One region of the Halomonas sp. HAL1 genome, then DNA from elsewhere that is predicted to be linked to it. Evidence: predicted binding sites of a transcription regulator. Region 1 holds the regulator's gene; each other region holds the start of a gene.
What was found. Region 1 encodes FNR, which switches genes on or off when oxygen is low (the NO sensors DNR and NnrR bind a similar motif). Its sites were predicted from a motif close to TTGATNTANATCAA; they were not measured.

Region 1 (7,863 bases):
AGTCTTTTGTCGAGCCTGCTCGTGCCCAAATCGCAATGCCGATATAGAGGGCAAAGGAGGAGCCTACGAACAGTAGGTTAATTGCAAACTGGCTCATACCGGCTTACTCCCCAAGTCCAAATTTTTGATCGAGCTTATTCATCTTCCAGGCATAGAAGAAGATCAGCACGATAAACGTTAAAATGGAGCCCTGTTGTGCAAACCAGAAGCCAAGATCGGTGCCGCCGACCGAAATACCGGCGAGCAGTGGGCGAAACAGGATAGCGCATCCGTAAGAAACAAATGCCCAAACAGCTAGGCATCCGAAAATTAAGCGGACGTTAGCTTTCCAGTATTCAGCAGCATTAGTTTTGTCGTCTGCCATTGTGTTGCTCTCCACTTGTGATTTTTAAGGTTGGGAAAGTTCACGAGGAATAGCGTGTGACCCATCAGGGCAATCGCACGTCGAAAGCCACTCAATCGTAAGGAGTGGTGAGCCAGCTTTCGTCAACACATCCCCTTATTATTCGATATAGACTTTCGAGTTAGTAAGTGACGTGCGATTACCCTGCATGACTCATTGTTAATACTGGGCAATAAACACAAAAAAATAAATCCCAGACTTTGGTATCAATAAACAGCTAAAGTGCTCTTTCGTTTTTGTATGTGGTTGAAAATACGAATTTTTAGGCGCTTTTTAAGCGAAGTTTGCAGGCGTTTGCAGAGCTATAGGACGATAGTCTAGTGAGCAAATATAAGTGGTTATTGGCTACTTTAAATACATGGCAAGCATTTTAAGGCTAATCGTGATTAGTAGGTGTTGAGACTTTGGTCGTGTATCAAAAGTCGCTTCGACCTTAGCGTGATAGCTAAAGGTATAACGACGTTATACTTGCTAGTTGGGAAGTGAATCCTTTATACCCGTACCACCACCTTCACATAATAATCGATTACCGTTTTTGAAGCGTTGGAAAGGCTCCTTTGATGTTGATCAATGTCGGGCGGAGTGCTTATTTACTTTATTTTCTAGTTCGCCTTTAGTTGAATGAGGTCATGCACAATGGTCGATGTGGATCTATCCCAACTGCCGTTCACGCTTCTTGACGATGAAGGTCGTGACCACATTCGCCGTGGCATTGATCTTGCGTATTTTGACCGCGACGAAATAATCCTAGAGACCGGGCAGGCGGGAGAGTTTGTTTACCTGATACATAAAGGTGAAGTGGCAGAAATCGACCCCACGCTGCCCTCGTCTACCTCGCGTATTGGTCATTACACGGCCGGGGACCTATTTGGCGCGATCAGCATTCTCAATGGTAAAAGCCGCTATCGTTTTAAGGCCGAGCAGGAGTGCTTGTGTTACCTACTGCCCAAAGCGTTGTTTCAGCAGCTTTGCCGTCATTACCCGGATTTCAGTAACTTCTTTCGCCAATCGCTAACGCATAAAGCGCGCTTACTGACTGAAAAGCGTGCCGAAGGTGGCGTCACCATGGCGGGTTTTATGTTGGCCAAGGTAAGCGAATGCATGCGTGCGCCGCTGTTAATGGCGGCGGCTACGGATATTGCCAGCGCTGTGAAGCAGCTCAACGACAGCCACGCCGACAGCCTGCTAGTAGAGACTCAAGGCAAGCTAGGCATGGTGACGAAAACCGACCTGCTCAATGGGTTGGTATTGGGTGGTAGCGCAGTGTCATCGCCGCTTGATGAGATCGCCCATTTTAATCTAGTCACCGTCGCGCCGGATCAATACTTGTTTGAAGTGCTGGTACTGATGACGCGGCATAAAGTGACGCGGGTAGTGGTGCTTGAGCAAAACGTTCTCAAAGGCGTCGTCGAACTCACCGACGTACTTAGCTATTTCTCCAGTCGCAGCTACGTGGTGAGTCTACAAGTCGAACAGGCGGGCAGTTTGGAAGCACTGTCGGCGGCCAGCCAGCGCACACCGGAGCTGGTGAAGGCGCTGATGGCACAAGGCGTAAAGCTACGTTTTGCGATGGATCTACTCGCCGCGCTGAATGGCCGTATCATGAGCAAGGCATGGGAATTCACTATTGCTGAGAAGTACCGCGAACAGAGCTGCATGATGGTGATGGGTAGCGAAGGGCGCGGCGAACAAATACTAAAAACCGATCAAGATAATGGCTTGATTCTCGCCGACGACGCGCAGTGGCCGGATCTTATGAGCCACATGCAAACGCTCACCGATACCCTAATCCAGCTTGGCTACCCGCCGTGCCCCGGCAATATTATGGTCTCGAACCCTGAGTGGGTGGCCACGGTGTCACAGTGGAAGAGCAACATTGCCAAATGGGCAAGCGAGCGGGATGGCGACAGCCTGATGAAGCTGGCGATTATGCTTGATGCTCATGCTGTGGCCGGTAACCCCGGTCTGCTTGAGAGCGTACGAGAAGAGCTATTTGAACGCTGTTCTCGTGATGAGCTGTTGCTTTCGTACTTTGCGCGCACGGCGCTACGCTTTTCCACACCGCTGACGCTGTTTGGCTCGCTGAAAAAGCCTCAGCACGGTATCGATATCAAGAAAGGTGGCATTTTTCCCATTGTTCATGGCGTTCGCACCATGGCGCTTGAGCGACGGATCAAAGCGACCTCAACACTGGATCGTTTAGACGCGCTGGCCGCCGATGGCCGCTTGGATCGCCGGTTCGCCGACGACCTGGGCGAAGCGCTGGCGCTGTTTTCCGAGCTGCGTCTCAAACAGCAGCTCACGGCCCTAGAGGCAAGTAGCACATCGCAAGAGGCGAACCGCACCAATCGTGTCGTGGTGCAAAGCCTCTCTTCGCTAGAACGCGACTTATTACGTGAAGCTTTGCATATCGTCAAAGACTTTAAGCAGCGGCTTTCCCATCGTTATCATCTGGAGTATTCGTGAGCGGAATGCGGCTGTTAGATCGACACGTGGCACTTTTTAGCGGCTCCTTGCGCACCTTATTGCGCCGCGAAAGCGACCGGCGGCGCTGTGCTGATTCTCCCTATGCCTGGCTCTTTCAGCCCTATATGGGCGAAGAACTAGTAGCGCTTGCCTGCACATCAACGCCAACGCCGACGTCACCTGTGATCAGTTTGGCCGCCGTGGTGCTTAGCCAACAGCAGGTGCGTACCAGCCGTGCTTTTGTGCTGACGTTAGGCGCACCGGGGCAGGCTAGCAATGCATCGCTGCGTCGCCACCACCTGCTGAGCCAGGCGGGGGAGGTGGCGGCGCCAAACCGCGACAATTTAAATGCGTTAGTAGAGTTTATTGGCAATCGTCCTATTGTCGGTTGGCAGTTAGACAAGCGGATTGGAGCGTTAAATGCGTTGCTGAGAAAGCGGTTGGATTTCGCGCTGCCCAATGCCCAGGTCGACGTGGAAAAGCTGCACCAGCGCCAGCTGCGGCGCTTGCACCCGGAGATAGAGGCGCGGAGTAGCTTTGCCCAAGCGCTGGCGTGCTGGCAAGTACCCGCGATGGGGATGCAGGGTGTGTTAGGCGAGGCCACTTCCAGTGCGCTGCTCTATATGCGCCTGCAGCGCATTATGGCGGAGGCTGCTTAGTGATAAGCAGCTCTGCATACGAGTAGTTGGGTCAGGGCGGTGAGTGTTGTTAGAATAGCAGTCACTTTTTTCTTGAATGCCTTCCACCCTCGGCAGTGCTTATACCATGCAATCTCTTGATCATTTTGACCCTGCTTCCCTCGGAGCCGCCCTCGCTGATGTTGAGCAAGACTCGCCAGAGCTGGCCGATGCTAAGCAGAAACGTGAATTTAACAAGCTGCAAAAGCGCCTGCGCCGAGAAGTAGGCAATGCGATTATTGATTACCAGATGATCAATGAAGGCGACCGTGTGATGGTCTGTCTCTCCGGCGGCAAAGACAGCTATACGATGCTGGAGATTTTGCGCAATTTGCAGCGCAATGCGCCGGTCAATTTCTCACTGGTGGCGGTCAATCTGGATCAAAAACAGCCCGGTTTTCCCGAGCACGTGCTGCCTGCGTATCTGGATAAGCAGGGCGTGGAATATCACATTGTCGAGCGTGATACTTATTCGGTGGTGAAAGAAAAAACGCCAGAAGGTAAAACGACTTGTGCGCTCTGTTCACGTCTGCGCCGCGGTTCGCTGTACGGGTTTGCTGAAGAGATTGGCGCCAATAAAATCGCCCTGGGCCACCACCGCGAAGATATCCTTGAAACGCTGTTTCTCAATATGTTCTTTGGCGGCAACTTAAAAGCGATGCCGCCTAAGCTGCTTTCTGATGATGGTAAAAATATCGTCATTCGGCCGCTGGCTTACTGCAAAGAGGCGGATATTGCCGAGTTTTCACGGCTGATGGAATTTCCGATTATTCCCTGCAATCTATGCGGTTCGCAGCCCAATATGCAGCGCCAGGTCGTCAAAGAGATGCTCGCTGAGTGGGACAAAAAATTCCCCGGCCGTCTGGAAAGCATGTTTAAGGCGGTAACTAATATTGCGCCTTCCCAGCTGGCGGATCGCAGCCTGTTTGATTTTGAAGGGCTAGAAGCCAAACAGGCAGAGCTATTGGCCGGGCGCATTCAGGCATTTAACGTCAGTTAACCGTTTGCTGCTCCTCTTCGGCGAGGGTGATTAAGCGCTGCATATCAAGAATATTGACCTCTCGCCCGGACACCGCCACTACGCTCTGCTGCTGAAAGCGGCTTAAAATACGGCTGACGGTTTCCACCGCTAAACCCAAATAGTTGCCGATATCGGCCCTGGGCATGGAAAGGCGGAAACTGTAGGGCGAGTAGCCACGGCGACGAAAACGATCCGAAAGTGTTATTAAAAAGCTCGCTAGCCGCTGGTCGGCAGTTTTACGTGACAGCAGGCGCATCATGCGCCGGTCATCGCGTAACTCTTTGCTCATGCTGCGATACAGTTGGCCACGCAGTTCGGGCAACTCCTCTGAGAGTGAGTCCAAGCGATCAAAGGGAATCTCGCAAACGGTGGTCGTTTCCAGGGCAATTACACTTCCTGGGTAGTGCTCCTCATCAATCCCGTCCAACCCCACTAGCTCGCTCGGGAGGTAGAAATTGGTCAGTTGCTCGCTGCCGTTTCCCTCTGAGGTGACCTGTTTCAAACTGCCTGAGCGGACCGCATAAACGCTGGTAAAGCTGTCGCCTTGGCGAAATAGTGGCTCGCCTTTTTTCAGCGGCGCACGGCGTCGAATAATGGCATCGAACTGCCCCACATCGTCTATCTCAAGGGCAAGCGGCAGGCACAGTGAGCTCAAGCTGCAGGTTTGGCAGCGAGCTTCATGGAGTAGCGAGCGTCGGCGGCTCATGGGTTCCAACATGCGTAGCTCCTTGCGTAGCGTCTTGGGTGTCAGGTAATTCTCACGCTGGGCTGAGGTAGGCTTCCTTTATTATGGAAGCTTCATTTCGTTAGCGATAGCTTGTTTACACAATCTTTGAGTAGTGCGTGCCTGAGTGCTGCGGTAGGTGAGCATCAAACGCCATGGCTAAGTGACGAATTAGCAGTCGGCCCATAGGCGTCGCGCTAAGCTGGTCGCCGCTGCGCGTCAGCAGGCCATCTCGCTCGGCGCCCTGTAAGTGCTCAAGCGCTTGCGCAAAGTAATGCGGGGCATCAATTTTCCAGCGTTGACCGATGGCGGCCAGATCAATGCGCATATCACACATTAGTCGCTCAATGACGTCCCGGCGTATCAGGTCATCGTTACTTAAGCGCAGCCCGCGAACGGTTGCCAGCTGGCCCTGATCCAGCGCTGCTTCATAGCGGGCCAGATCGCTAGGGTTCTGTGCATAGACATCATCGACGCGAGAAATTGCCGACACGCCAAGCCCGATTAAGTCGCACTGGGCGTGGCTGGAGTAGCCTTGGAAGTTGCGCTGTAGCGAGCCTTCGCGCTGGGCGATCGCCAAGCTGTCATCAGGACGAGCAAAGTGGTCCATACCGATGTGCACATAACCGGCCGCGGTGAGCATCTCTATCGTGGTACGCAGAATCGCCAGCTTCTCTTCGCTGCCCGGCAGGTCATCGACATTTATCCGCCGCTGGGGGGCAAAGCGCTCGGGCATGTGGGCGTAGTTAAACACAGAAAGCCGTGCTGGATTTAACTCGATCACTTGGCGCAGGGTGTCTGCAAAGCTTTTTTCAGTCTGAAAGGGCAAGCCGTATATTAAATCGAGATTGAGCGAATGAAAGCCCAGCCGGTGCGCTTCATCCATCAGCGTCTCGGTGAGTACTCTTGGCTGAATACGGTTAATGGCTTTCTGCACCAGCGGGCTTAAGTCCTGCACGCCTAAACTGATGCGATTGAAACCGAGCGATTGCAGGTGGCGCAGCGTAAATACGTCCGCTTCGCGTGGGTCGATTTCAATCGCGTAATCGCGATCAGACGCGGACGAGAGACCAAAGCGCGCGTCCAGACGATCAATCAAGTCGCCCATCTGGTTCAAGTTAAGAAACGTCGGTGTTCCGCCACCCCAGTGCAACTGCTTCACCGGTCGTGTGGTATCCAGGTGGCGAGCGGTCAGCACCATTTCACGGTCAAGCCGGGATAGGTACGGCTCGGCCAGGGCGGTGTTCTTGGTGGCGATTTTATTACACGCGCAGTAAAAACAAATCTTGCGGCAGAAGGGGATATGCACATACAGCGAAAGAGGACGGTGGCTGGCATTGCTGCGCTCTAACGCCTGAGTCAAATCGCTCGGGGTAAATTGGTCGTGAAACGACAACGCCGTGGGGTAAGACGTATAGCGCGGGCCGCTGGTATCGTAACGGCGCAGCAAGGCTTCATCCCACTTTTTCTGCTCCGGTGCTGCCCCGGCCATGGTTGAAGTCATCGTAGAAGAAGCCGCGGGGGCATGAACGGGCATGAAGTGGCTCCGGCGTTAAAAGGGGCGTTTTAAAGGCTGTTTTTTCAAAGCCAGAGCCAGCCTAACGCGCGGCGCCGATATAAATATTGAGCCATGTCATGTTAATGCAGGTTGTGTGCTGTGAGTGTCCACAGCTGCCACAGCGCAAAAGCAATGATCGTCAGCGCGGCCACGCTGCGCGTTGCCGGGTGACGAATCAGGTGGCTTAACTGGCGCGCGGCAAGCCCGGTGGCCAGCAGCGCAGGCAGCGTGCCCAGCCCAAACGCACCCATCAACAGTGCGCCCTGGAGCGGGTCGGCAATCGCTAAGCTCCAAGCCAGCATGGAGTAGACCAGCCCACAGGGCAGCCAGCCCCATATCGCCCCCAGCGCAAAGGCTTGGGGTAAATGAACTACTGGCATTAAACGTCGCCCTACCGGCTCGATGAAGCGCCATAGGCGGCGGCCTACCGCTTCCACTTTCAGCAGCCCTTTCCACCAGTTGGCGATATACAGCGCCATCAGGATCAGCATCAGCGCCGCAAACACTTGTAGCAGCATTCGCGCCGTGGCTGAGAGGGAAAACAGTGTGCCTAGTAGAGCTACCAGTGCGCCTGCGCTCATATAGCTAGTAATACGACCTGCATTATAGCTGAGCAGCAAGCCTCCCATACGCGCCGGATGGCGCATGCTGGGGGGGACTGCAAAAGTGAGCGCGCTCATAATGCCACCACACATGCCAATGCAATGGGCGCCGCCCATCAAACCAAACACGAACGCCGCCAGCAGTGGCGGCAGGTCAAGGCCGGTTGGATTCATGGCCGGGGCTCTTGGTCGTCGGTTGAGTTTTCGGCGGGGATAGTCGGCTTTTGCTTAGCGCGCTGAAGTTGTTGACGCTGTTCAGGGGTTAGGTCGTTCTCATCTTCATCAAACAAAATGCGGTGCGCCGGGCCTTCCAAGTCGTCGAACTGATCATTTTTCACCGCCCAAAAGAATGCCCAGACGGCGAGGCCCAGCAGAATAAGTGAAAGCGGAATGAGTAGATACAGAATCGTCA
Region 2 (7,863 bases), 1.5 Mb from region 1:
GCTCAGATTGGCTGCTTGAAAATATTCTGGTGTTTGCCGCGGTGCCCGTATTGGGTTGGTTGTGGTATCAGGGTGGTGTCTCGCGTCTGGCATGGTTAAGCATTTTTCTATTTTTAATATTTCATGAAGTTGGTGCTCATTATACCTATTCTGAAGTGCCCTATGACCACTGGTTGAGAACACTGCTTGGGTTTTCTCTGGACCAACGGTTTAGCTTTGAGCGTAATCAGTACGACCGCTGGGTACATTTCCTTTATGGACTGCTACTTTTTCCACTGATGAAAGATCTTGTGAAAAGACGCCTACTATATGAGGCAGTTTTATGGCGCCTACTACCGGTGGTGCTGATTTTATCCCATTCGGCGTTTTATGAGATTGCTGAGTGGCTGGCTGTTGTACTCTTCCCAGGGGAATTGGGGGAGTCATACCTAGGTGCCCAGGGAGATATTTGGGATGCGCAGAAGGATATGGCGTTAGCACTTTTAGGAGCTTTCATAGCCAGTGCGCTGAGTGTGCCAGTGCGCTATTTAGTAGCTAGAATTAGCTCGGCCGCCAATAAATAGGCAGTTTTAATAGTGGGTAGAAGCTATTCTAAAATACATCAATGCACCACTGAAAGGAGTGGTAGCATTGTGCTTTACTACTGCTAACAGTTGCATGGGGTGATAGATAAAAAATATTAACTTTAGTATTCTCTTGTTGATTTAGTCATATGAAAATCTTGCAGTTTATTAAGTTGTTTTATAGCGTTTATTTGAGGCGCTATGCAGTAAGTGTATAAGTTTTTTTAGGGGTTGGATATGGGGTTTGTATGATTACGTCTTAAGACTTATTTGGTTGCTTAAGTCGCTAAAAGTTGTTGCCTATCGTTTTGCGTGTTTTATTTATTTCTCTAATCGTGGAGGGTTTATTCCACTATATATTAGTGGGCGACGCTCAGCTTCGTTAGCTAGCCAGGCTCAAAGAACACAAAATGAATAGCGTCTTCATCAAGCTAGCCATACAGAGCTATGCTTTTCTGACATAGCTGCCGGGGGCGTTTTCGAGAGGTGGGTAGTTTTGTGAACCAACGTGAGGTGCCTCGACAAGGGGGCCTGATCTTGCTGCCAACCATGATTGCCATGCACCCCACCAGGAGCCTGGCTTAATTGCTGTACGCTCCAGCCACGTGTCTGGATCAATATAGGAGTCACCTTCAAAGGCGGTGGCTATTCGATAATGCCGATGCGATTGTTCAGGGGGACTAATAATACCCGCGTTATGACCACCGCTAGTGAGCAAAAAAGTAATCTCCGGTGCATCTGCAAGAAGGTGCAATCTATAAGTGGATCGCCATGGTGCGACATGGTCCCACTCTGTGCCAACACAGAAAATAGGTATTTGTATATCGCTAAGCGCCACCGGGCGGCCTTCTACCCGCAAGCGTCCTTCGGCTAAGTCATTATTTAAAAATAGGGTACGCAAATATTCAGAATGCATACGGTAGGGCATGCGCGTTGCATCGGTGTTCCAGGCGAGAAGGTCGTTAATGGGTTGCCTTGCGCCTAACAAATACTCGTTCACGGCCCGGGACCAGATTAAATCGTTGGAGCGCAGTATCTGGAATACCCCTGACATTTGTTTCGTATCGAGAATGCCCTGAGCCCACATTAAGTCTTCAAGGAAAGCGAGCTGCTTTTCATCAATAAAAAGCATTAGTTCACCAGCTTCTCGGAAGTCCGTTTGTGCGGCGAAGAGTGTCATTGAGGCCAAGCGGTTGGCTCCATTTCTGGCCATCGCAGAAGCGGTAATAGCCAACAGGGTGCCGCCCAGGCAGTAGCCTACCGCATGTATTTTCTGACTAGGAAATAAGTTTTCGATGACATAGAGACTCGCCAGAATGCCTTGTTGCCGATAGTCATCCATTCCAATATCGCGATCTTCGGCCGTTGGGTTGCGCCAGGAAATTATAAAAACCGTATGGCCATGATCGACTAAGTACTTAACAAGCGAGTTATGGGGGGACAAATCCAGGATGTAATACTTCATGATCCATGCAGGCACAATGAGTATAGGCATCACATGTACTTCTTCTGTAGTAGGGGTGTACTGGATTAGCTCGATCAGATGATTGCGAAAGATAACCTTGCCCGGTGTAATTGCTACATTTTCTCCAACGACATACATTTCAGAACCCGCTGACCTTTTGCCGAGATAGTGGTTTTGGATATCTTCACAGTAGTGCTGCAGCCCTTGTATTAAGTTGGCTCCAGCGCTCTCAACAGTTTTTTGGAGCACCGCGGGATTAGTCAGTAAAAAATTGGAGGGCGAGAACACATCAAGCCACTGGCGGGCACCGAATTCTACTGCCTGCTCGTGATGCAGGGATAAGCCGCGTAGTCCGGTGGTGGCGTTATGCCACCACTGCTGTTGAAGAAGGAAGCCCTGATAAAGCAGATTATAGGGGAAGTAACGCCAGGCAGGGTCACGAAAACGACGATCCTGGGGCAGGGGATCAATACAAGCTGTGGCATTGGGGTCGAAGGCCGAATGGCTGGCCCAAGACAGCAAGCGTAGCTGTTTCTTCATTGCTTTTTGTACTAGATGAGCTTGAGTTCCAGGAGAAGTCTGGAGGCTTGATAGCCAGTCCAAGTAAGTCAGCATGGCCGATGTAGGAGAAATGCCGAGTGTTAGCCCTGCCAGTGATGCTCGTACCAGCCTGTCCAAATGTTGGTATTGTGTCTCATCATAAAGCATTGTTATTAACCCTAGAAACTGAGCGTTAGTTTATCTAACAATAACACTTACTTACCTTTACTGGTTCACTTTACTCGAGTGCCAAGTGACGCTGATGCCACTGTACTTTAAGCTGTCCGTATATATAACAAAAGCAATAACGAAAAATTATTGTGATATGAGTTCTATTGATAGGTTTAATATGAGTTCAAATTGGCTGCTACACAATAATTTTACTACCATTTTATAGGTGAGTTGGGGTGAAGCTGGTTTTAATTGCTCTGGATCAAGTTTTTTGCGTATTAGTGCTTTTTGATTACATGTGTCACCTTCTAAATAAAAATGTTTGCGCTATAAATATACCATGGCTTGTAATGTAGCCATTGAGAAAAAGAAGGATAAAAATGCAATTTAGCCCTTTTCTTAAGTAAAAGAAATACATAGGAGTAGTGTCATGGAAAAAGCAATCAGCAAGCCTGTAATGGCGGAAAAAGATACGGACTCACTTTCCAGTAAGCGCTCTTTAAGCCCGCTGGAAGAGTTTGATCGTATGATAGAGGGTTTCTTCGAGCGCAGCTGGATGAAGCCCTTTTTCAAGGAAGACTTAATAAAAGAACGGCTAGGTTTTTTCGGTCAACATAACCCTAAAGTTGACATCATTGATCGAGACATAGAAATCGAAGTGCGCGCTGAGATGCCAGGGGTTGACCGGAAAGAAATAGACCTGGAAATAACCGAACACGCCGTGATGTTGAAAGGCCAGCGTTCTGGAGAAACCCAGGAAAAACAGGATGAGTATTACCATTCAGAAATTTGGCAAGGTGCCTTTTCTCGGACGATTGCCTTGCCAGTAGAAGTGGATACTAAACATGCTGAAGCTAAATTTAAAGACGGCATATTGACAATCACCATGCCAAAAGCCAAACAGGCTTTACGGCGCAAGCTTGAAATCAAGTAGGTAGAGTGAGTATTTCTACGTAATAAGAAGATTTGCTTGCAAAACTGAAGGAGTACTAAGGATGCCAAAGTCAGATAGTCAAATTCAGAAAGATGTGCTTGCCGAACTCGAGTATGAACCCACTGTTCGTGCTTCGAATATTGGGGTAGAGGTTAACGACGGCATTGTGACATTAGCAGGCCATGTAGATAGTTATGCAGAGAAGTGGCATGCAGAAATGGCAGCGCAGCGAGTTAGCGGTGTTAAAGGCGTTGCCGTTGAAATGGATGTAAAATTGCCTGGGAATAACAAGCGCACTGATGCGGATATTGCTCGTGCGGTTAAAAATACGCTGGAGTGGAATATATACATTCCAAATGACCCATTAAAGGTAATGGTTGAAGACGGTTGGGTGACGCTAACCGGCGAAGTCCCCTGGGAGTATCAACGGCGTTTGGCTGCTAGTTCCATACGCTACTTGACAGGGGTTACGGGTGTGAGTAACCAAATCGTTCTCAAACCTAAGCCTACCGCTGCTGCTGTCAAGGCCGATATTGAGGCCTCACTTAAACGTAGAGCTATCCAGGATGCCAATGCGATCAAAGTCGAGGTGCACGATCACGACGTAATACTAAGTGGCAAGGCACACAGCATCGCGGAAAAAGACTTAATACACCATTCTGCATGGAGTTCGCCCGGCGTATGGAAGGTAATAGATGATATAAGGGTTTGAAGGCGATAAGTAATAAAATTTCAAAACGTAGAATGGTCATCGAATCGCTAGAAGGGTTCGATGACTCTATCTTTTGTCTGCCGTTTTTTGTTGAATTGATGTTCTCTATCACTATATCCGCTCGTTTGAGACGCTGGGTGAACCGGCCCCAGCCTACCTGCCACCGGGCGAGACACCTCCCGCCCCCTATGTGGATTTATCCCGGAGTTATTTATCGACGAGATGGCTACGTCAGAAGGATTTTGTCGTGGCGCTTGCCGTAGCCCCACTTCATAATCGACCCAGCTATCGTATGGTAGCGTCGGTGAAGGCCAAAATAATTTATTAGCTAGCAGATAGTGCCTTCAACCATAGGGCCGGGGGAATGAAGGGTGATGACCACCTTCCTATCGCCAAGATCCACCGCCTCGAACTGACCTTGGGTAATGTGCCAGCTAAGACGCTGACAGGCGCAGGCTATCGTCTGCGTTGAGAGGCCGTCATCAACTATAAGCTTTAAATTTATCATCTTGGCCGCAGAAACTGAGTGCAACACCTAAGAATTTTAGTAAGGTGTTGGATTTATGTCCTATTCAGAACTCAGCATCGAAGAACGTGCCACCATACAGGTAAGCCTCAGGCAAGGCATGAGTCTCCGCCAGATTGCTCACATGTTGAGGCGTTCTCCGTCTACCCTCAGCCGTGAAGTACGGCGCAACCAAACTCAGTCAGGTGCCTACTGTGCTCATAGTGCGCAGACGCACCGCTGCGCTCGACGCATGGTTTGTCGCCCAAAACGTAAGCTGCTGTTGGGGAGTGAACGCTTTGAGCTGGTCATTCATATGCTTCGCAACCGCTTGTCTCCAGAACAAATAGCAGGCAAGCTCAAACGCATGATGACGCCCAGTTTTGAAGATGCTTACGTCTGCCGTGAGACGGTCTACAACGCCATTTACGCCTTGCCTGTGGGCCAGCTTAAGAAAGAGTTGATTCACTGCCTGCGCCAAGGCAAATCGACCCGTAAGCCTCGCCGTGGTCAGGTCGATCGCCGTGGCCAAATACCCGACATGGTGAGCATTCACCTTCGTCCACCGGAGATAGAGAAGCGCGAAATGCCAGGCCACTGGGAGGGCGATTTAATCAAAGGTAAGAACAATGCCTCTGCCGTCGGCACGTTAGTTGAACTCAGCAGTGGCTACGTCATCCTCGCCAAATTACATGACGCCACAGCGACCTCAGCTGTTGAGGGATTTAGCGCAGCACTCAACCGAATGCCACTAGCCGCACGCAAGAGCATGACGTATGACCAAGGCCGAGAAATGGCTAAGCATGCACAGATTACCCAAGCAACGGGTGTTGCAATCTACTTTTGTGACCCTCACAGCCCATGGCAACGCGGTAGCAATGAAAACATCAATGGCTTGATACGGCAGTATTTACCGAAAGGGACGGATCTGTCGCACCACACCCAAGAGGAACTTGATGCCATTGCATTACAGCTGAATATGCGGCCTCGAAAGCGCTTTGACTTCAGGTGCCCAGTTGAAGTGCTGGGCGAAATATTGGCGAAACACCAAGAAAGCCCACCAGCCATTCATTAAGTAGCGTTGCACTCAGAGACTGCATCCACCCATTATTAATTAATGAAAAATATTTACGGCTAATGCTTTTTTATTAATTAAGTTAAGCGTAATGATGGTTTTCTTACTATTTTTATTTATAAAAATACCTTATATAAATTATGGTTTGTAAATTTTTTTATTTATTTAATGTTCATGGTGATTTTGATTTATTTAATTTACGTTAACTTTTTATTACTGGCTGAAAAGCTAACATATATCATAGTAACTGAGCTTTGTTCCGCTCTAAGATAATTTTTTGAAATCCTCCCGGCCTTGAGATGTTTTATACCCTTAGAGGGCTTTGCCAATGGTTAGCTTAGCAGTACTTAGTCCCCTGCCTCAGGATCAAATAACCTTAGCTTACTCGCAAGAGACACGTGAGTTGTATCGCTATCGTGGGTTGGCACTTTGCTTTCTGCCCTTTGATCCCCCCGTTAGCCGTTTGATGAGCGCCATTGGTATGGAGTGCGAACATAGGATTTTTAACTTGCAGGAAGTGGCAAAGCAGATGGAGTTAGTTCTTCCTTCAACTATTAGCCAGCTAAGAGAAATGTCCTTTTTAAATAAAAATAGCAGGCATTTTTTCGTGTTGGATGAAACTATGGGTAGGCAGGTTCTTCTTGACGCTGAAGAGGCGGCTGAAACGTCGCATACATTCTTTAGCAGGCTATCGGAAACCAACGCGATTCCTGAGTTACAGCAACTGTTATCTACCTTTGTAGCTCAGAAATATAGTGAGTATCACGTCGTAAAAGAGTGTCGTGAGCAATGGAAGAACGCTCTCTATGCGCTGGGTTGTGCTTCATAAGCTGTGCCTTATAAAACAGATAGCTGTTTATTTGCCACTACACTCATGGTGGGAGTGCGTGTCTATGATCATGCCAATACGGAACAAACCTGGTTTTCAAGATTATTTTGGTGATGATGCCGACTCAATGTTGAAGTTCCTTTGGGATTTTTTTCCTGCATCAATGATAATTATTCGTTTTGAAGAGCCGGGTAATTTTGTCGTCGAGGCAGTCAACCCCACTCAGCAAGCTATGTTAAGCAGCAAAAAGATATACGTGGGGGAGCATCTATCCCATATATTTCCTGAATCGTTATGTGATGAGCTCATTGCAAATTGTGGTCACTGTGTAGCAGACGGAGTGCCGGTTCGTTACGAAATGGCGGGTGGATACATTGATGGGGAATATCATCAGACCGACTGCCAGATCCTACTCAAACCTATTAGTACTCTTCAAGGAGTAATTACTCATTTGCTCTGCATCGTCAATAACCCAAACACTTACAGCCGTTCGAAGGTGGCTCATTATTCCGAACTAGAAATAGAGCGTCGGGTGATGGAGCGTACCGATGAATTGACGGCCGTTAATCAGCAATTAAGCTACTTAGCGACTCATGATTGGCTCACTGAAGCGTTTAACCGCCGTCATCTTCTTGAGTTAGCGACGACTGAGTTCAAGCGAGTTTACCGTTATGGGTTATCACTCGGCCTGTTAATGCTGGATATTGATCACTTTAAGTCAATCAACGATGAAAAGGGCCACGCCGCTGGAGATCAGGCGTTGCAAACGGTGACTCGCGCAATACGAGCGACGGTTCGTAACTGCGATTTGGTCGGGCGCTATGGCGGTGATGAATTCATCATCGTGTTGCCCGAAACCGATCTCCATGGAGCCCGCGTAATTGCCGAGCGGTTGAGAAGTACACTGCAGGGAGCTGAGCTATTTATCAGCATTGGCCTCGCCACGCTAGAGCGTAATGACCAAACGATTGATGATGTGATCAACCGCGCGGATCATTTATTATTGAGCGCTAAGCGAAATGGTCGTAACCGAATAGAAAGCGCTTCCCTTACCCTTATATCTTGATGG
Region 3 (7,863 bases), 740 kb from region 1:
TACCAACTCCTTTCAGCAAGACCGCTTAGCGGCCACCCTTTTAGGTTCCCTTAAAGCGCGATTGGGCTCTGCTACCACTTCAAACCAACGTCGGCTGGACTTGACGCGAATTAATCATTTTATTCGCCAGCACCTCGCTGAGGAGCTTCGTGTCGCCGACCTAGCGCGGCTGGCTTGTTTGAGCGAAGCACATTTTTCCGACTGTTTCCGCGCCCAAACCGGGCTTTCACCCTGGCAATACGTCAAGCGGCAACGGCTAAATGCGGCCCGCCAACTGATTTTGCAAAGCCGACTTCCGCTCACCGACATTGCCATTCAAACCGGCTTTGCCAACCAAAGCGCTCTTTCTCATGCTTTCCGGCGTAGCTATGGTTTGTCGCCGCGTAAACTACGCCAGGGTGATGTGTCACCCATTGCGCTCAGCGCCTCAAACGCTGCGTTAGGGCCGCTAGCTGGCCAGCAAAAACTATACTAAAGTCGTAAAGTTACTGTGCTTGCCGCGGAATTGACATGTTTTACCGTGAAATCAGCATACACCTGAGTTAGCCGCACTCTACATTCGCTGACTAGCTTGGGCGTAACGCCCTGTTACCCATTCGTTCTGTTCAGACTTTCGGGGGCTTCAATGCTCAATGCCAAGAAAATGCGTGACCCTGCCATCTGGCAAACTGATCTCGACACTCTCATGGCGCGCGTTAGCGACCACTATCTAGTGGATGAAAGCGCCTATGTCAGCGAACTGATCAAGGTGCTGGATGCTGACCGCGACGACTTTGCCCGCATTGAAGCCAATACAGCCGCATTGGTTCAGGATGTCCGTAAAATGGACACGGCCGTCGATACGATTGATGAGCTACTACAGCAGTACAGCCTGGATACTCATGAAGGCTTGATGCTGATGTGCCTAGCGGAAGCCATGCTGCGCATTCCCGACAAAGCTACCGCCGATGCCCTGATTGAAGACAAGCTCGGCCCCGCCGACTGGCAGTCTCACGTGGGCAAGAGCGACTCGTGGATGGTCAACGCCTCTACCTGGGGCCTGTTAATGACCGGGCGCGTACTCAAGCTAGACCACCCTAAAGAGGGGCAGCCCGCCAACTTCATCAATCGCATGGTTAATCGTATGGGTGAGCCGGTGATCCGCCGCGCCATGTACGAAGCGATGAAGATTATGGGCAAACAGTTCGTGCTGGGTCGCGATATCAATGAAGCGCTGAAGCGCTCAAAGCCGCTGTTCAATAAAGGCTATACCTACTCCTATGACATGCTGGGCGAAGCCGCCCGTACCCGTGACGATGCACAGCGCTATTTTGATGACTACGCACGGGCCATTGAGCAAGTCGGCAAGACTTGCAAAACGTTAAGCGATAAAACCCCGGCGCCGTCGGTCTCCATTAAGCTCTCAGCCCTTCACCCCCGCTATGAGTTTGGCCGCCGCGAGCAAGTGCTTGCCGAGCTTGTCGACACAGTCATCAAGCTGGTCAGCAAGGCGCGTGCACTGGATGTTGCGGTTACTATTGACGCTGAAGAGATCGATCGCCTGGAGATTTCTCTGGAAGTCTTCCGTGCGGTTTACGAAAGTGAAGCCGCCAAGGGCTGGGGGCACTTCGGTTTAGTGGTTCAAGCCTACTCCAAGCGCGCGCTGCCAGTGTTGCACTACATCAACCGTTTGGCCGACCAGCAAGGCGACGAGATTCCACTGCGCTTGGTCAAAGGCGCTTATTGGGATACCGAAATTAAAGAGTCCCAGCAGCTTGGGGTCGACGGCTACCCTGTATTTACACGTAAAGCGGGTACCGATGTAGCCTATCTCGCCTGCGCGCAGTTCCTGCTCTCTAGCGACACCAATGGGCGTATTTTTCCGCAGTTTGCTACCCACAATGCCCACACTGTGACGACTATTTTAGAATTTGCTAATCGCGATAGCCGTCCTTTTGAGTTTCAGCGTCTGCATGGCATGGGTGAAGCGCTTTATGACGCTGCTCTTGAGCGTGCCCCGAAAGGTACCTACTGCCGTATTTACGCCCCGGTGGGTGCGCATAAAGACCTGCTGCCCTACTTAGTGCGGCGCCTGCTTGAAAATGGTGCCAACTCCTCGTTTGTTCACCAGTTGGTTGATCCTGACGTACCGGTCGAGTGGCTGTGTCAGCACCCGATTGAAACTCTGCGCCAGCAGAAACACCTGGCCAATATGAACATTCCGTTACCCAAAGACATTTACGGGCCCAAGCGGCGCAATTCACGTGGGGTGAATCTGAATATACGCAGCCACTACTATCCGCTCATGGAGAAGATGGCTGCGTTTATGGATCAGCAATACCCAACGAAGCCGCTGCTCGCTTTTGATGTCGCGGACGACGCCGCCAATACACATAGCGTTACCAGCCCATACGACCGCCAAAAAACCGTCGGTAGCGTTCAGTGGACGAGCAAAGAGCAGGCCACCCAGGCGCTGGATGCTGCCTGGGACGCTTTCCCTCGTTGGGACGCCACCCCGGTGGCCGAACGGGCGGCTATTGTCCGTCGCTTGGGGGATTTGATGGAAGAGCATATGCCAGAGCTAATGGCATTGTGCTCGCGTGAAGGCGGTAAACTGCTTACCGATGGCGTCGATGAAATTAGAGAAGCCGTCGACTTCTGCCGTTTCTACGCCATGCGCGCTGAAGAGGACTTCGGCCAAGTTATCGAGCTCCCTGGCCCCACTGGCGAATCCAACCGCTTATTTATGGGTGGCAAGGGCGTGTTCGCAGCCATCAGCCCCTGGAACTTCCCTGTCGCGATCTTCTGCGGCCAAATTGTCGCAGCGGCGGTAGCAGGTAACACGGTACTGGCCAAACCGGCGGAACAGACGTCTATCGTCGCGCATCGTGTTATTGAGCTACTCCACGAAGCGGGCATGCCCCGTGATGTCGTCCAACTACTGCCCGGTGACGGCCCCACTGTAGGTAGCGTACTGACCTCCGACCCGCGGATCACCGGGGTAGTCTTCACAGGTGGCACCGACACCGCACAAATTATCAACCGCGCTTTGGCGGCACGAGAAAATGCCCCGCTAGCCACCCTGATTGCGGAAACCGGCGGCATGAACGCCATGATTGTCGATTCTACTGCTCTGCCTGAACAGGTAGTAGTAGATGTGATTCAGTCGGCCTTTCAAAGCGCTGGGCAGCGCTGCTCGGCGCTGCGGGTACTGTATCTACAAGACGATGTTGCCGACCGGGTCATTGAAATCCTCAAAGGCGCGATGAATGAACTGCGCATTGGCGACCCTCGCGATTTAGGCACTGATGTGGGGCCGGTAATCGATGAAGAGGCGCGTAAAGGCTTAATGGAGCACATCGAAAAACTCAAAGCCGAAAATCGCCTGGTCGCCGAAACACCGATGGCTGCTGAGCATACTCAAGATGGCACGTTCGTGGCGCCTGTCGCCTTCACGATTGATAGCATCGATTCACTCACGCGCGAGCAGTTCGGGCCCATACTGCATATCGTGCGTTACAAAGCCAGCGAGCTTGATAAAGTTATCAATGACATTAACGGTCGCAATTACGGCCTGACATTTGGCGTACATAGCCGTAACGAATCATTCGCCGCTGAAATAGCGCAGAAAATGCGCGTAGGCAATGTGTACATCAACCGTAATATCATTGGGGCTGTGGTGGGTGTTCAACCGTTTGGTGGTCAAGGGCTTTCTGGCACAGGGCCAAAAGCCGGCGGTCTTCACTACCTGCAGCGCTTTGTAACTGAAAAAACGATTACTAATAACACCGCTGCCTTAGGCGGGAACGCGTCACTACTGGCGCTGGGTGATGAGTGAGCCGCTCATCACACCCACCAATTCTCCGACCCCACCCCAGCCTGACGTTTGCTGGGGTACGTCAAGTGAACAGGAAAAGGGAATAACAGCCATTAACAACAACAAGACTGCGCCACAACCCATTCTTCTCGGTAAGCGCACTAACCTGTCGGCGCTACGTCCGACTTAATAACTAAGAAACAGGAGACTTTTTTATGGCTATTGGCGTTTGGATCAGCCTTTTTGCTTACTTTGCGCTCATGATTGGCATCGGCCTTTATGCTATGCGCAAATCCACATCCACCTCTGAAGATTACATGCTAGGTGGCCGCACCCTTAGCCCAAAGGTGGCGGCCCTGTCGGCTGGCGCTTCAGACATGAGCGGGTGGTTGCTGCTGGGGTTACCTGGGGCGATGTTCGTATCCGGCTTGGGCTCAGCCTGGATCGGTATCGGCCTGTTCGTGGGTGCCTTCTTTAACTGGGTGCTGGTGGCACCGCGCTTGCGTGAACAGACGGTGCACTATGGCAATGCGATTACGATTCCAGCCTTCTTGGCCAACCGGTTCCCCACTCGATCAATGTCGCTGAGAACGGTCTCCGCCATCGTCATCGTTATCTTTTTCGCGGTATACACGGCGTCAGGCTTAGTGGCAGGCGGTAAGCTGTTCGAAAGCGCCTTTGCTGGCGTCATCAACATTGGTGGCCTGAGCGATTACGCTACGGGCATCATCATTACGCTGGGTGTGGTACTGGTCTATACCGTGGTCGGCGGTTTCCTGGCCGTGAGCATGACGGACTTCGTGCAAGGCTGCATCATGATGCTGGCCTTGGTGATCATGCCGGCGGTGGTCCTGTTTGGCGAAGGTGGCGGTGGTTTCACCCAAGCGTCACAGACACTCAATGAGGTCGATCCCACGCTACTTTCATGGACAGAAGGATTGACCTTTATCGGCTGGCTCTCTGCCGTTACCTGGGGCCTGGGTTATTTCGGCCAACCACATATCATCGTGCGCTTCATGGCTATCCGAACGCTGAAGGATGTACCTATTGCCCGCAATATCGGCATGAGCTGGATGGCCATCTCGCTGATTGGCGCAGTCTCTCTGGGCGTGTTTGGCCGTGCCTACGCGGTCCGTAATGGCATGGACGTAGAAGATCCGGAAACGATCTTTATTATCCTAGCCGAGCTGCTGTTCCATCCGCTGATCACTGGCTTCCTCTATGCTGCTCTGCTGGCGGCGGTCATGAGTACCATTTCCAGCCAACTGCTGGTGGCCTCTTCATCACTGACTGAGGACTTCTATCGCCTGTTCTTTCGTAAAGAAGCGACCGATAAAGAGTGTGTGGGCGTAGGCCGGATCAGTGTCGTACTGGTTGGCTTGGTGGCGGCCGTTATCGCGTCAGACCCGGATTCACAGGTGCTTGGGCTAGTCAGTAATGCCTGGGCAGGCTTTGGTGCCGCGTTTGGTCCGCTGATTATCTTGTCGCTGATGTGGTCACGCACGAACGGTGCTGGCGCTATCGCTGGCATGGTAGTGGGTGCCGCTACCGTCATGATCTGGATTGCATTGGGCTGGAACGGTGAGTTTATGGGAGGTCCCGGCGTGTATGAGATCATTCCCGGCTTCATCGCTTCCTTTATTGCCATCCTGGTAGTGAGCAGTATGACGGCCGATGCGGGTGAATATCAGCACATCACTCGCTAACCAATAAGTTGTTCATGAGACCTTTGCGTGTCAGATATATCGACAACAGGAAGGTCGCTACATTACAGCCCTTCTGCGCTGTATGTGAACGGGCCACCTTCGGGTGGCCTTTTTATGCCTGCCGTTCATGTTTTGAATAACGAATCTGGCGTTAAGACAGCCAACCCTTGCCCTAGATCAATAACCAGTGACCACCTCTTTATTAGACTCTTAAACATCATGAAGCGGCTTATCCATAGTCGCTTAGCAATGCCACTAGGAGTCAACTCATGCGTAAAGCCCCCCTTTCCACCCTACTCGTTTCCAGTATTGCCGCTGCGGCTTTGATGACCAGCAGCCAGGTATTCGCCTATGGCGCGGGTGACTTTTTTACCCGCGTGGGTGTTGCGAAAGTGGACCCGACAAGCAATAACGGTGAGATATTAGGCGCCGATGTTAATGTCGATGCGGAGACGAATTTTGCCTTCACGCTAGGCTATCGCTTCCATGACAAGATGGGCGTCGAGCTGCTGGCCGCACTACCCTTCAAACACGACCTGCAGGTGGAAGGCGTGACTGATGGCTCTACCAAGCACTTGCCACCTACCCTCACACTACAGTACTACCCGTTAGGGGGTACCGAGGCCCGTGTTCAGCCTTATGTAGGCGCAGGTATTAACTACACCCGTTTTTCAGACGAAAAAACCGATATCGGCGCGTCATTGGAGCTTGACGACTCCTGGGGCGCAGCGGGTCAAGTAGGTGTCGATCTGCTGATTGATGAACATTGGGCGTTAAATGCTGCGGCGTGGTACATCGATATCGATTCCGATGCCAAAGTGGGCGGCGCAGAGGCGGGCACTGTTGAGATCGACCCAGTAGTGGTAATGGCTGGCCTCAGCTACCGCTTCTAAGCCGCCTTCAAAAGCGTTATGACAGATGTAATTTACAAAGCCTGCCTTGCGGCAGGCTTTGTCTGTTAAATCGCTTCAATCTTTAAATACCGTTCAGCTTTCAGTAACTAACTGGTCGACTTTTTCTACAGCACGTACAACAAGCAGTTGATGATGGGCAGGTGTTTTCTCTTGCTGTAAATAAGCGGCTACAGCGGGGGCCACCTCACACTTGGCGGGCATGGCGGCACGGGCCTCAATCAAGGCGTTTAAGCGAGCAATGAATACAAAGCGCACCCATTGAGGCAGCGACATTGTATCAATGCAAAACGGCTGCTGGCTGGCGAATGCATCAGCGTCAGGTGTCGGCATACGCCATAGATCGGCGGCTTTCATCGCGGCTTCAAGTTCTAGGAGTGCTGTCTGTAGCGGTTGAAAAGTACTCATAACGTCGTTTGTAACTACCTCGTAAAATGAAAATCGTATCTTATTACCATTATCCCCATTTGGCTGGCTGCTTGCCAATCGTGGCCACTTGTGAAGAGTGATCCATAAACTCACAGAAAACCTGCATGAGCCTGTGGATAAACTATGGAAAGGTGTCGCAGCGCTTGCTCTCATGGGGCTTTCGCACAGTTGTTTACTTTTTAACCACACTGTCATGTAAGGCATCCCCATTGGTCGGTATTTATCCGCCTCTGCGGCTGACAGTGACCCATCATCAAGGTAGAGTGCAGGCTTGCAACGCGGAAGGATGTCATGCAACCGATTCAAACCCTTGATGAGTTTTTTACCCGCAGCGGCGCAGAGGTTTCCCTTTACCATATGGGCCGCCATGTGGTCGCCTGCCCACGGGAGTCCCTCGCCGCCTTTGAGCGTGGCGAACTGGCGTGGCCAGAACCTTGGCAAGGCCAAGCACGTTTAGCCATTCTATTCCGTTTGGGGGATATGCCCGAACCTGCCATTTGGTTTTTAGCTCTGCCACTCGATGAAGAGGGGATACTTGCCCCAGCTCAGCGTGATGCGTTTTTAAATCGTCTGCTGGAAACATTAGGTCGAGCTGTTTCTCAGGTGGGACGTGAAGAAACAGCGGACGTGGACCACTTAATGAAGGATAATCCCCTCGCCTTTACGCCCAGCATTACCTTTCAAGCGATGCTCATTGCCCGTGCAACTTATGACGTAGGGCTACCTGCCAGCCAACATTTTGAGCCGGTTGAGGATTACTTGAGCGGCCAGCAGGCGATTGATTGGCAGGCATTAGGATTACAGGGAATTGCCGATTACGTCGTTCGTATGGAGTCGCCCGATGCCGACACGTTAGCGCTGAGACTGCCTGACCTACCTACCGCCGTTATTAACTCCGTGTGCTACTGTTTAGAGCACCAGCCATTGCCACATGCATTAGTCGCCGCGCTGCAACGTCGCGGCGAAGCCGCCGCACAAGCGGGCGACATTGAAACGTTGTGTGCTTGTCTGCGCGCTGTGG
Region 4 (7,863 bases), on a different replicon from region 1:
AATCACAAACTCATGTTCTAAATTGCCGGTGTTGGTGATTTCAAATTTAACAATTTCACCCGCCGCCATTTCTAGCGTTTCAGGGTCGAACCACATATCGCCAGCATCAAGAGTGATCGTGCGGTCAACGTCAGCGTCGGTCAGGCCACTGTCACCGCCGCCATGGCCGGGCGCAGCCAGCGCCGCGCCCGTGATCAGACTTAATGAAAGGGCAAACAAAGACGTTGTTAAAAGAGTGTAGCGCATGGTCATTTACCTCAGAGGTTATTGTCACCCGTTCTTTATACGGTGTTAACCTGAAACGAGCCTGAACCTACAGTAAAAATATGACCTGCCGGATAAGTAGCTATCACGAAAACTTGCAAGCGCAAGGCCTTATTTCGGGACCTTTTTTAATTCAATACAGCATCTTCCGCTTAATAGTGAAATTTGTTCAGTTGCCGATGTCGGCAGCAGGGATGCTCTTGGTCATCACTGCGCATCATTGTCGGCAGAAAATAGTTGCCCCTTGTTGATGATGATGGTAGCGCTAGTTACTTTTATCGCTATGACCGGACGTCGGCTTTCCACTTCATCTATATTAACCCTTGTGTCTACATTTCCTGAAAGTTTTGCCACAAGATGTTAATGCGAGCGTACAAGCACCATGAGCGCTCATCATCGACGTTGATCTATCAGCAGAAGGTGTAGCTCGTTAAATATCGCCCTCATGAACTCAATGACCAGCCGATGCTGGCCAGTTTGATCTAGATCAGCGTGAAAAAACCAGAGGACAGCTCTTGCAAAAGACCAGTGGCTCCCCAGGGATGACAGAAGCAGAAAGGCTGAACCAGCACTGCACCTGTATCACTCTAGACCGACGAGCAGCCACCCAAAGTCTTATCGACCAGTTGGGCGACGATGCCGATGAGGCCTTTATCCGTTCGACCTGGCATCAACTTTTCTCGAATGTCGCTGTCTTTGTCCCATCTCAGGTTCTGGAGCAGATGAGGGCCACTGTTCAGGCCATAGAAAACGCCGCCGCTCTTCCCGACTATCAGCGACAAGTACTGTCTTGGGCCCCGCAAAGTGCACAGTTAAACCCCGGCCCAGTAGGTGTCTTCATGGGCTATGATTTCCATCTCGGCGAGGACGGGCCTCGCCTCATCGAAATCAATACCAATGCCGGAGGTGCATTTCTTAACGCGATCCTGGTACGGGCCCAACTGCAGTGTTGTGGTGATGCTAAAAGTGCGGCCGGGTCTGCCGACTTCGAGGCTAAAGTGATAGCCCAGTTCGAGAGCGAATGGCGTGCCCAGCGTGGCAATGGACGTCTGGAGAGGATAGCTATCGTTGATGATCAGCCTATGGGGCAATACCTCTATCCTGAATTCAAACTTGCCCAGCAGTTATTACGGCGTCATGGCATTGATGCTCTCATCCTCTCGCCTGGCGACCTTCGGTATGAGTCAGGCATGCTATACAGCGGCGGTAAGCGAGTAGATATGGTTTACAATCGCTTAGTGGATTTTGGGCTCGAAGCACCCGGAAACTCCGCCTTACACTCTGCCTGGTTGGACGGAGGCGCAGTCATAACCCCAAATCCCCATGCACACGCATTGTTCGCGGACAAACGCAACTTGGCTGTGTTATCAGATCCCGCGACGCTTATGGCTTGGGGGTTGAGCGCTCAAAATGCCGAATTACTTCGCTCTTGTATTCCCCGTACCTTACAGGTCAGCGCTGATAATGCTGATACCCTTTGGCAACAGCGACGGCAGTGGTTCTTCAAACCTGTCGCAGGCCACGGAAGTAAGGGAGTGTACCGGGGAAGTAAACTCACCAAAAAAACATTCAGCCAAATCTTGGAAAGCGACTATATTGCCCAGGCCCATGTGCCTCCCTCCGAACGCCTCGTTCTGGTCGATGGACAGCGTAAAAATCTCAAGGTCGACGTTAGACTGTATACCTATCGCGGCACACTGTTAATGGCCGCAGCGAGACTTTATCGAGGACAGACGACCAATTTCCGTACGCCAGGTGGGGGGTTCGCACCTGTGCTTCTCATGAAAGATTAGTTATCAAAAATATGATCTAAAGAGTTTGTCCCACAACTTATGCGATTATCGTGATAGGGCGTGGAACTCATCTTGCAAGGCGATCGCCTCACTTCGGCCCGCGATTAGTTATTCGGAAATTGCTCCCAGCAACCTTTCAATTGCGCGCAAGTTTTTCCTGCGTTTGGATTTAAAGCCTGGAAACTTACAATATTATCAGCTACGCGGATGAAACCTCGTCAATGAAGGCTGCCCTTAAAGGGGTATCTCTGGAGCGATATAGATAGCCACCTAGCCGAGCGATGGCCTTCATATAGAAACCATGTCGCGTCGCTGACCCAGTCGAGGCGGTGGAATCGACCGGTCGACCAGAACTAATAAATGATCAGTAAAGAACCGTTGCTAGCAAGGCAGCCGGGAACTGATGCCTAAGAATGATCAGTCCGGATACGATGTAGCCGAGCATAATGCCGATGGTGAGTCGATCGGCTGTGGTGAAGCACATATCCTCAATCCGGTAGCCAGTTTTTCAGATTCCATCATATACGTGTGTGCTAACGCACAGATCGTGTGATGTCAGACCCTGAACATGATGGTGCGGGTCCGTGTCGTTTGATCGCCAAGGTATCGGTCGCGTTACTATCCGCGCTAGATAACGAATAGTGCATTATGGAAATACAATCCTAATAATGTCAGGAAGGGTCTCCTCATGAATAGAGTCAACACTGCAGCAATGGCTTTTTGTCTTCTCGCTGTTCTGCCTAGGGCAGCATCCGCCCAAAACTCAGAGTACGGCCCACGGGTGTCCGTGAGTTTTCGATCTCTGGAACTGGCAGTAACGATCGGAATTTTAATAGCGGAAACTTCGGCGTGAGACTGTTGATCTTGGTTGGTATCTGAGGGATAACATGGTTGCCGGTGTTCGGCAAAGCGTCAATTACGCCGATGTCGAAGGCGAAGGCGGGCGTCACAGATGGTTTCTGGAACGGCTCAACCCGTGGTTACCTAACCCATCAGTTCCTTGATGGTCGTGCGCGGCGCTTCGTCGGTGCTAGCCTCGGTGGTATCTATGGAGACGGCGTCAAAGACAGCGCCTTCGCGGGACGGGAAACGGGTATGAAATACTATGTTCTGCCCAAGGCCTATTTCCTCGCTCGCGCTGAGTATCAGTTCCTGTTCAGCGATACCGACGATGCCACCGATGCGTTTCAGGAGGACGGTATCTGGGCTTATACGATTGGTCTGGGCTACAATTTCTGAACCACATCAAGATGCCACGAACCACCACGGCCACGTGGCGGGTGTGCATCTCTTGTCGCGCGCGGATGGCATCGGCCTTGCCTTCCGGATAGCGTTGCTTATAGCTATTAAGCTAGGTTCTTAACTACCTAAGGTGGTTGTCCTGACGGTCACCCATTCGGTGATGTCACCCTTGTCAGCACCGCCGTGATCAGCAGGATAACCACGACCAGCACCACCTCCAGCGCAATACTGCGCTGCAAACGTCGTGGGGCTGTTGCATCGCCGCTCTCAAAGCCAGGTACAAGCCGCCACTTGTTCGCGGCAGCAAATAACAGCAGCACCGCGACAATCAATACTTTGCCGATCAAGAACTGTCCATATGCCGTGGTGAGCAGGGGTGTGAGACCGCCTGTTAGCAGCGTGGCCAAAGTGACGCCCGCCAGTACCAACACGCCAACTCCGCCCATGGCGAGTTGCCCGAAACGGGTCAGAATGCGGGCGGTATTGCCGTGGTTGTAATGTTGCCCCACTAAGTGGAACAGCGGCCACAGCGAGGCTACCCAGAATGCTGCCGCCATCAGGTGAACGATCAGCAAGACAGCCAGAACGAGGCGTGGGGTGTTTACTGTATGCCCCACCTGCACGAATGCCAGCATCACCAATAAAACGCCTACTAGGCTCAAGCTGTTGGCTGTTTTCGAGAACGCTAAGTTATTAAGCTGAATCGCCTGGACCAGCAGCAAACCAGCTACCACCAGTATTAGTCGACCCCCGGACGCGCCATCGAACACGATCCCGAGCAACATTGGGTTGGTTGCAGCCGCTATATTGCCGCCTCCAAGGTAACCAGCTTCTAAAGACCACTGGAACAGAATCAGGATGACCCCCGCCCAGGCAGAAAGGACACCCATGCGGGCGACGCGCCTCCGGTCGTGATCAGGGAGCCGGGGAAACGCTAGACGAAACAACACGGCCCCCGTCGCGACTAGGGCGCTAAGGTAAATCCCGGCCGCCACGAGAATCATCGCGACGGTCCAGACATCGAGGCTATTTACGGAGAACCACCAAGCCACGGGTCAGGGCTCGACCGAGAAGTTAAAACCGTCGGACATCATGTGTCCGTCATCCGATAGGCCGCGCCAGTGCACCTGGTAGTCCCCAGCCGAAAGAATTTCACCGGGCTTCACGACGTAGCGTTCGACCTGTTCACTGCCTGGCTGACCATCAAGAGGAACGGGGCCGTTTGGGCCTGTCACTTCAAACTGGGTGATGCGCATCATGCCACCAAACTCGATGCCAATCTCTGCTGGGGAATCCTGAATGGTGACGCCATCCTTAGGCGAAGTGCTTGCGCCCCCTTCATGGGCCAGCACTGGGATTGCTAGCGACAGCAACAGCGTTGCTAAGGTAGCGTGAATGATAGGGAGCGAACTCGTCTTCTTTTGCATACCGTATCCTTATATATTTTTAGGGTTGAATGGATGCCGTTACTTCATCGCGGAGGCGCTAAAACTGATTCGGCTGAGCCTTCTTACATCGTTCATCTGCCCTGTTTGGCGAACAAGGCGCATGGCGTCGTGCTTTTCTTCATGGAAATGAGTCGGTGTTAAAACGTGCCAACCTGAAACAGGGCTGAAAATGGCGGAAAAAATGATCTGTGACAACACTTAGGTATTGGGATCGGTTTCTCCTTTACCTTTGGGCCACCTATAGGTTGTAGGCTTATAACGAAAGCTAACTCCGCCTTCTTCCATTTTTAATGGATAAGGCGATGTCTCGACCAGCAACATGATAAGAGGAAATATCATGGTTAAGCACAAGATGATCTTTGCCATTGGTCTGGCTGCAAGCCTCAGTGTCCCCAGCAGCGCCATCTTCGCTCAAGGTATGAGCCAAGGCGCCCAAGGTCAGGGCAATATGATGGACGGCCAAGTCGGTATGGGTTCGGGCATGATGATGGGCAGTCAAGAAGGCATGTACCCAGGAATGATGATGGGAGGGCAAAGCGGGATGATGCCTTGTCCAATGATGGAAGGCATGGGGAGTATGTCCGGCATTGGCGGTATGCTCGACGAGCAGCAGATGAGTACCATGCGTGAGATGCGCCAAGAACACCGCGCGGCCCAGCTTGAGCGGATGGGCGAATTGATGAACCTGCGCGACGACATGATGCAAACCATGCAGACTGAACGCCCTGAACCAGAGGAAATAAAGGCGCTGCATGCTCAAATGGCCAACCTTCATGGCGATATGATGGCTGATAACGTGCGCATGCATAATCAGATGCAGGACTTACTGACCGATGAGCAGCGTGAACAGATGAGAGGAAGCATGCCCAGCCACCATGGACCGCAATAAGCCTTGGCGATTGCCTCTTTTTTTAGGAGTGATGGCATGATGAACGCGGAATGTTTTGCTTTTATGGGGTCAATGGGGTGGCTAGGCTGGTTGATGCCCCTGGCCATGCTGTTATTAATTGGCTTGGCGATCGCTTCGCTGGCCAAGTACCTCTTCAGTCGTTCACGCTAAGGAGTTGAAAATAATGCAACATATGAGCACCAAGCTTTTACTCTCTGGTTCCATGCTGCTTGGGGCGGTCTCCGCCCAGGCGGCGTTACCGCCAGAGGCAACATTGTATAAAAACCCCCAGTGCGGCTGCTGTGACGCTTATGCACGCCATCTTGAAGAGCTCGGCGTAGAAGTGACGATTATTGACGATGTAGAGCTGGGTGATATTAAGCAGCAGGCAGGCGTGCCCTATGGCCTGGGTTCATGCCATACCATTGAGATGGGCGAGTATTGGATCGAAGGCCACGTTCCAATGGAAGCCGTGCAGGCGCTGTTTGAGGAACAACCCGATATTGACGGTATCGGTTTGGCGGGTATGCCCATTGGCACACCGGGTATGCCGGGGCCACAAGAAAGCCCTTACAATGTGTACACGTTTACAGGCCAGGAAGATGAGCCATTTATGACCCTTTAGTAGGGTGATAAAAGCTCGCCTGCTGTCTGCACGCCGTTCTAACGGACTCTTGTAGTACAGCAGGCGCATTCAAGTCATACATTACTAAAACGAAAGCGCTGTATTAAACTTAGGATTTACTTTGCTAGTGCGTTACGGGTCGATTCGTTACGGTAAGCTAAAAATAAGATTGCGTCGTTTTCTTTACACCTACACATTGCCACACTAGCAAGCCTGTTAAAGCTTACTTTGCGCAAAAACCTCCTATTAATATTACGCCTTAATAAAAGGTGAGCATGTTGTATACCCGCGTTAGTAAGATTGGCAGTTCGCATCCCACGTTTATTTCCCAAGCCCGCGTCCTTACTCGTTTTACGATGGCCAATGGGAATGGTGGTCATCGATAACAAAGACGTGCCCATGTGAGCCTGGGGAATGATGGTGGGAATGGCGATGAGGTTCCGGCCCCTCCCATCCCTCATGTTCGTGCTGATGATGTTCATCGTGGTAGTGCAGGTGGGTGTGACTTTGGGCAGCGTGCTCGTGCTCAAGAGCCATCGGGTCATGTGCGTGCCAGATAAGGGCCGCGAGCCCCGTTGCCGCCAGGGCCACCGTTCCCAGCAAAGCGAACGTACCCGTCAGTCCCAGGTTCACTCCCAGCCAGCCTGCCAACGGATAGGTGACTAGCCAACAGCTGTGTGACAACGAGAACTGGGCAGCAAACAGCGCTGGACGCTCCTCCGGCTGGCATGAACGTTTGAGCAGGCGCCCGGTGGGGGTCATGACCAACGAGGCCCCAGCGCCCAGCAGTAACCATAGCCCGACAAGCCCCGCAAACGATGGGCCCAGCCAGCCCAGGTAGAGGCTGAGTGCCATCATAACGCCACCCAGCAGCATGACTGGCCGCTCGGACACCCGTTCCAGCACCTTGGGCAGCAGTAAGGCTATTAGCATGGAGCCCCCGCCTGCGGCGGCAAAGGCCAGTGCGACTTCTTTCTCGCCCAAATTCAACACCGAGCGTACGAGTACCACCGTGTTGACGATCTGCATGGCCCCGGCGGCTGAAACAGCCAGGTTCAACGCCAGTAGCCCGCGCAACCGGGGCGTCTTCAGGTAAATCCGCATACCATGAGTAACGCGACGCCAGACGCCGGGGGCTTCCTCTAGGGGGTGAGACGCAGGCAGGATCACCGATATAACCAGGGCGGCAGAGATAACGAAGGCCAGAGCATTGATTACAAACAGGACATCAAAACCCATCACCATCAGCAATGCCGCCGCCGCCATCGGGCTAAGAAGGTTCTCTAAATCATAGGCGAGACGCGACAGGGACAATGCTCGTGTGTACTGCTCTTCGTCTTCGAGAATGTCAGGGATCATCGCCTGGAAAACGGGCGTAAAGCCAGCTGAACAAGCATTGAGCAGAAAGATCAGCACATAGATCTGCCACACTTCGGTAACAAAAGGCAGTGCGCAAACCACGGCTGCACGCAGCAAGTCCAGGCTAACCAATAAGGTGCGCCGAGGCAGGCGTGATGCATAAGCGCCGACCAAAGGGGCAATGCCCACGTAAGCGACCATCTTGATCGCCAGCGCCGTGCCTAGCACGACGCCCGCCTGACC

Region 2: the regulator FNR is predicted to act here: its motif matches at 2,992-3,005, upstream of Q3Y66_RS08540 (Hsp20/alpha crystallin family protein).
Region 3: the regulator FNR is predicted to act here: its motif matches at 5,670-5,683, upstream of Q3Y66_RS11915 (OmpW family protein).
Region 4: the regulator FNR is predicted to act here: its motif matches at 4,929-4,942, upstream of Q3Y66_RS19845 (copper resistance CopC family protein).

The regions. Positions count from the first base shown of each region.
Region 1 is NZ_CP130610.1:3,270,609-3,278,471, reverse strand. It holds gene Q3Y66_RS15380 (sodium:solute symporter family protein) at 1-97, opposite strand, end outside; gene Q3Y66_RS15375 (DUF4212 domain-containing protein) at 104-364, opposite strand; gene Q3Y66_RS15370 (DUF294 nucleotidyltransferase-like domain-containing protein) at 1,040-2,869, shown strand; gene Q3Y66_RS15365 (DNA polymerase III subunit epsilon) at 2,875-3,528, shown strand; gene ttcA (tRNA 2-thiocytidine(32) synthetase TtcA) at 3,635-4,546, shown strand; gene fnr (fumarate/nitrate reduction transcriptional regulator Fnr) at 4,539-5,285, opposite strand; gene hemN (oxygen-independent coproporphyrinogen III oxidase) at 5,389-6,828, opposite strand; gene Q3Y66_RS15345 (sulfite exporter TauE/SafE family protein) at 6,930-7,625, opposite strand; gene ccoS (cbb3-type cytochrome oxidase assembly protein CcoS) at 7,622-7,863, opposite strand, start outside; gene Q3Y66_RS15335 (heavy metal translocating P-type ATPase) at 7,861-7,863, opposite strand, start outside.
Region 2 is NZ_CP130610.1:1,819,815-1,827,677, forward strand. It holds gene Q3Y66_RS08530 (DUF2238 domain-containing protein) at 1-563, shown strand, start outside; gene Q3Y66_RS08535 (alpha/beta hydrolase) at 1,009-2,736, opposite strand; gene Q3Y66_RS08540 (Hsp20/alpha crystallin family protein) at 3,170-3,673, shown strand; gene Q3Y66_RS08545 (BON domain-containing protein) at 3,735-4,385, shown strand; gene Q3Y66_RS08550 (DUF1326 domain-containing protein) at 4,714-4,893, opposite strand; gene Q3Y66_RS08555 (IS30 family transposase) at 4,949-5,965, shown strand; gene Q3Y66_RS08560 (hypothetical protein) at 6,369-6,794, shown strand; gene Q3Y66_RS08565 (GGDEF domain-containing protein) at 6,859-7,860, shown strand.
Region 3 is NZ_CP130610.1:2,532,088-2,539,950, forward strand. It holds gene Q3Y66_RS11900 (helix-turn-helix domain-containing protein) at 1-475, shown strand, start outside; gene putA (bifunctional proline dehydrogenase/L-glutamate gamma-semialdehyde dehydrogenase PutA) at 626-3,817, shown strand; gene putP (sodium/proline symporter PutP) at 4,012-5,502, shown strand; gene Q3Y66_RS11915 (OmpW family protein) at 5,772-6,395, shown strand; gene Q3Y66_RS11920 (YqcC family protein) at 6,489-6,821, opposite strand; gene Q3Y66_RS11925 (DUF3549 family protein) at 7,134-7,863, shown strand, end outside.
Region 4 is NZ_CP130611.1:2,154-10,016, reverse strand. It holds gene Q3Y66_RS19865 (plastocyanin/azurin family copper-binding protein) at 1-246, opposite strand, end outside; gene Q3Y66_RS19860 (hypothetical protein) at 807-2,057, shown strand; partial or broken gene Q3Y66_RS19855 (hypothetical protein) at 2,770-3,296, shown strand; gene Q3Y66_RS19850 (copper resistance D family protein) at 3,446-4,351, opposite strand; gene Q3Y66_RS19845 (copper resistance CopC family protein) at 4,355-4,726, opposite strand; gene Q3Y66_RS19840 (hypothetical protein) at 5,085-5,636, shown strand; gene Q3Y66_RS19835 (hypothetical protein) at 5,673-5,807, shown strand; gene Q3Y66_RS19830 (DUF411 domain-containing protein) at 5,821-6,261, shown strand; gene Q3Y66_RS19825 (MFS transporter) at 6,613-7,863, opposite strand, start outside.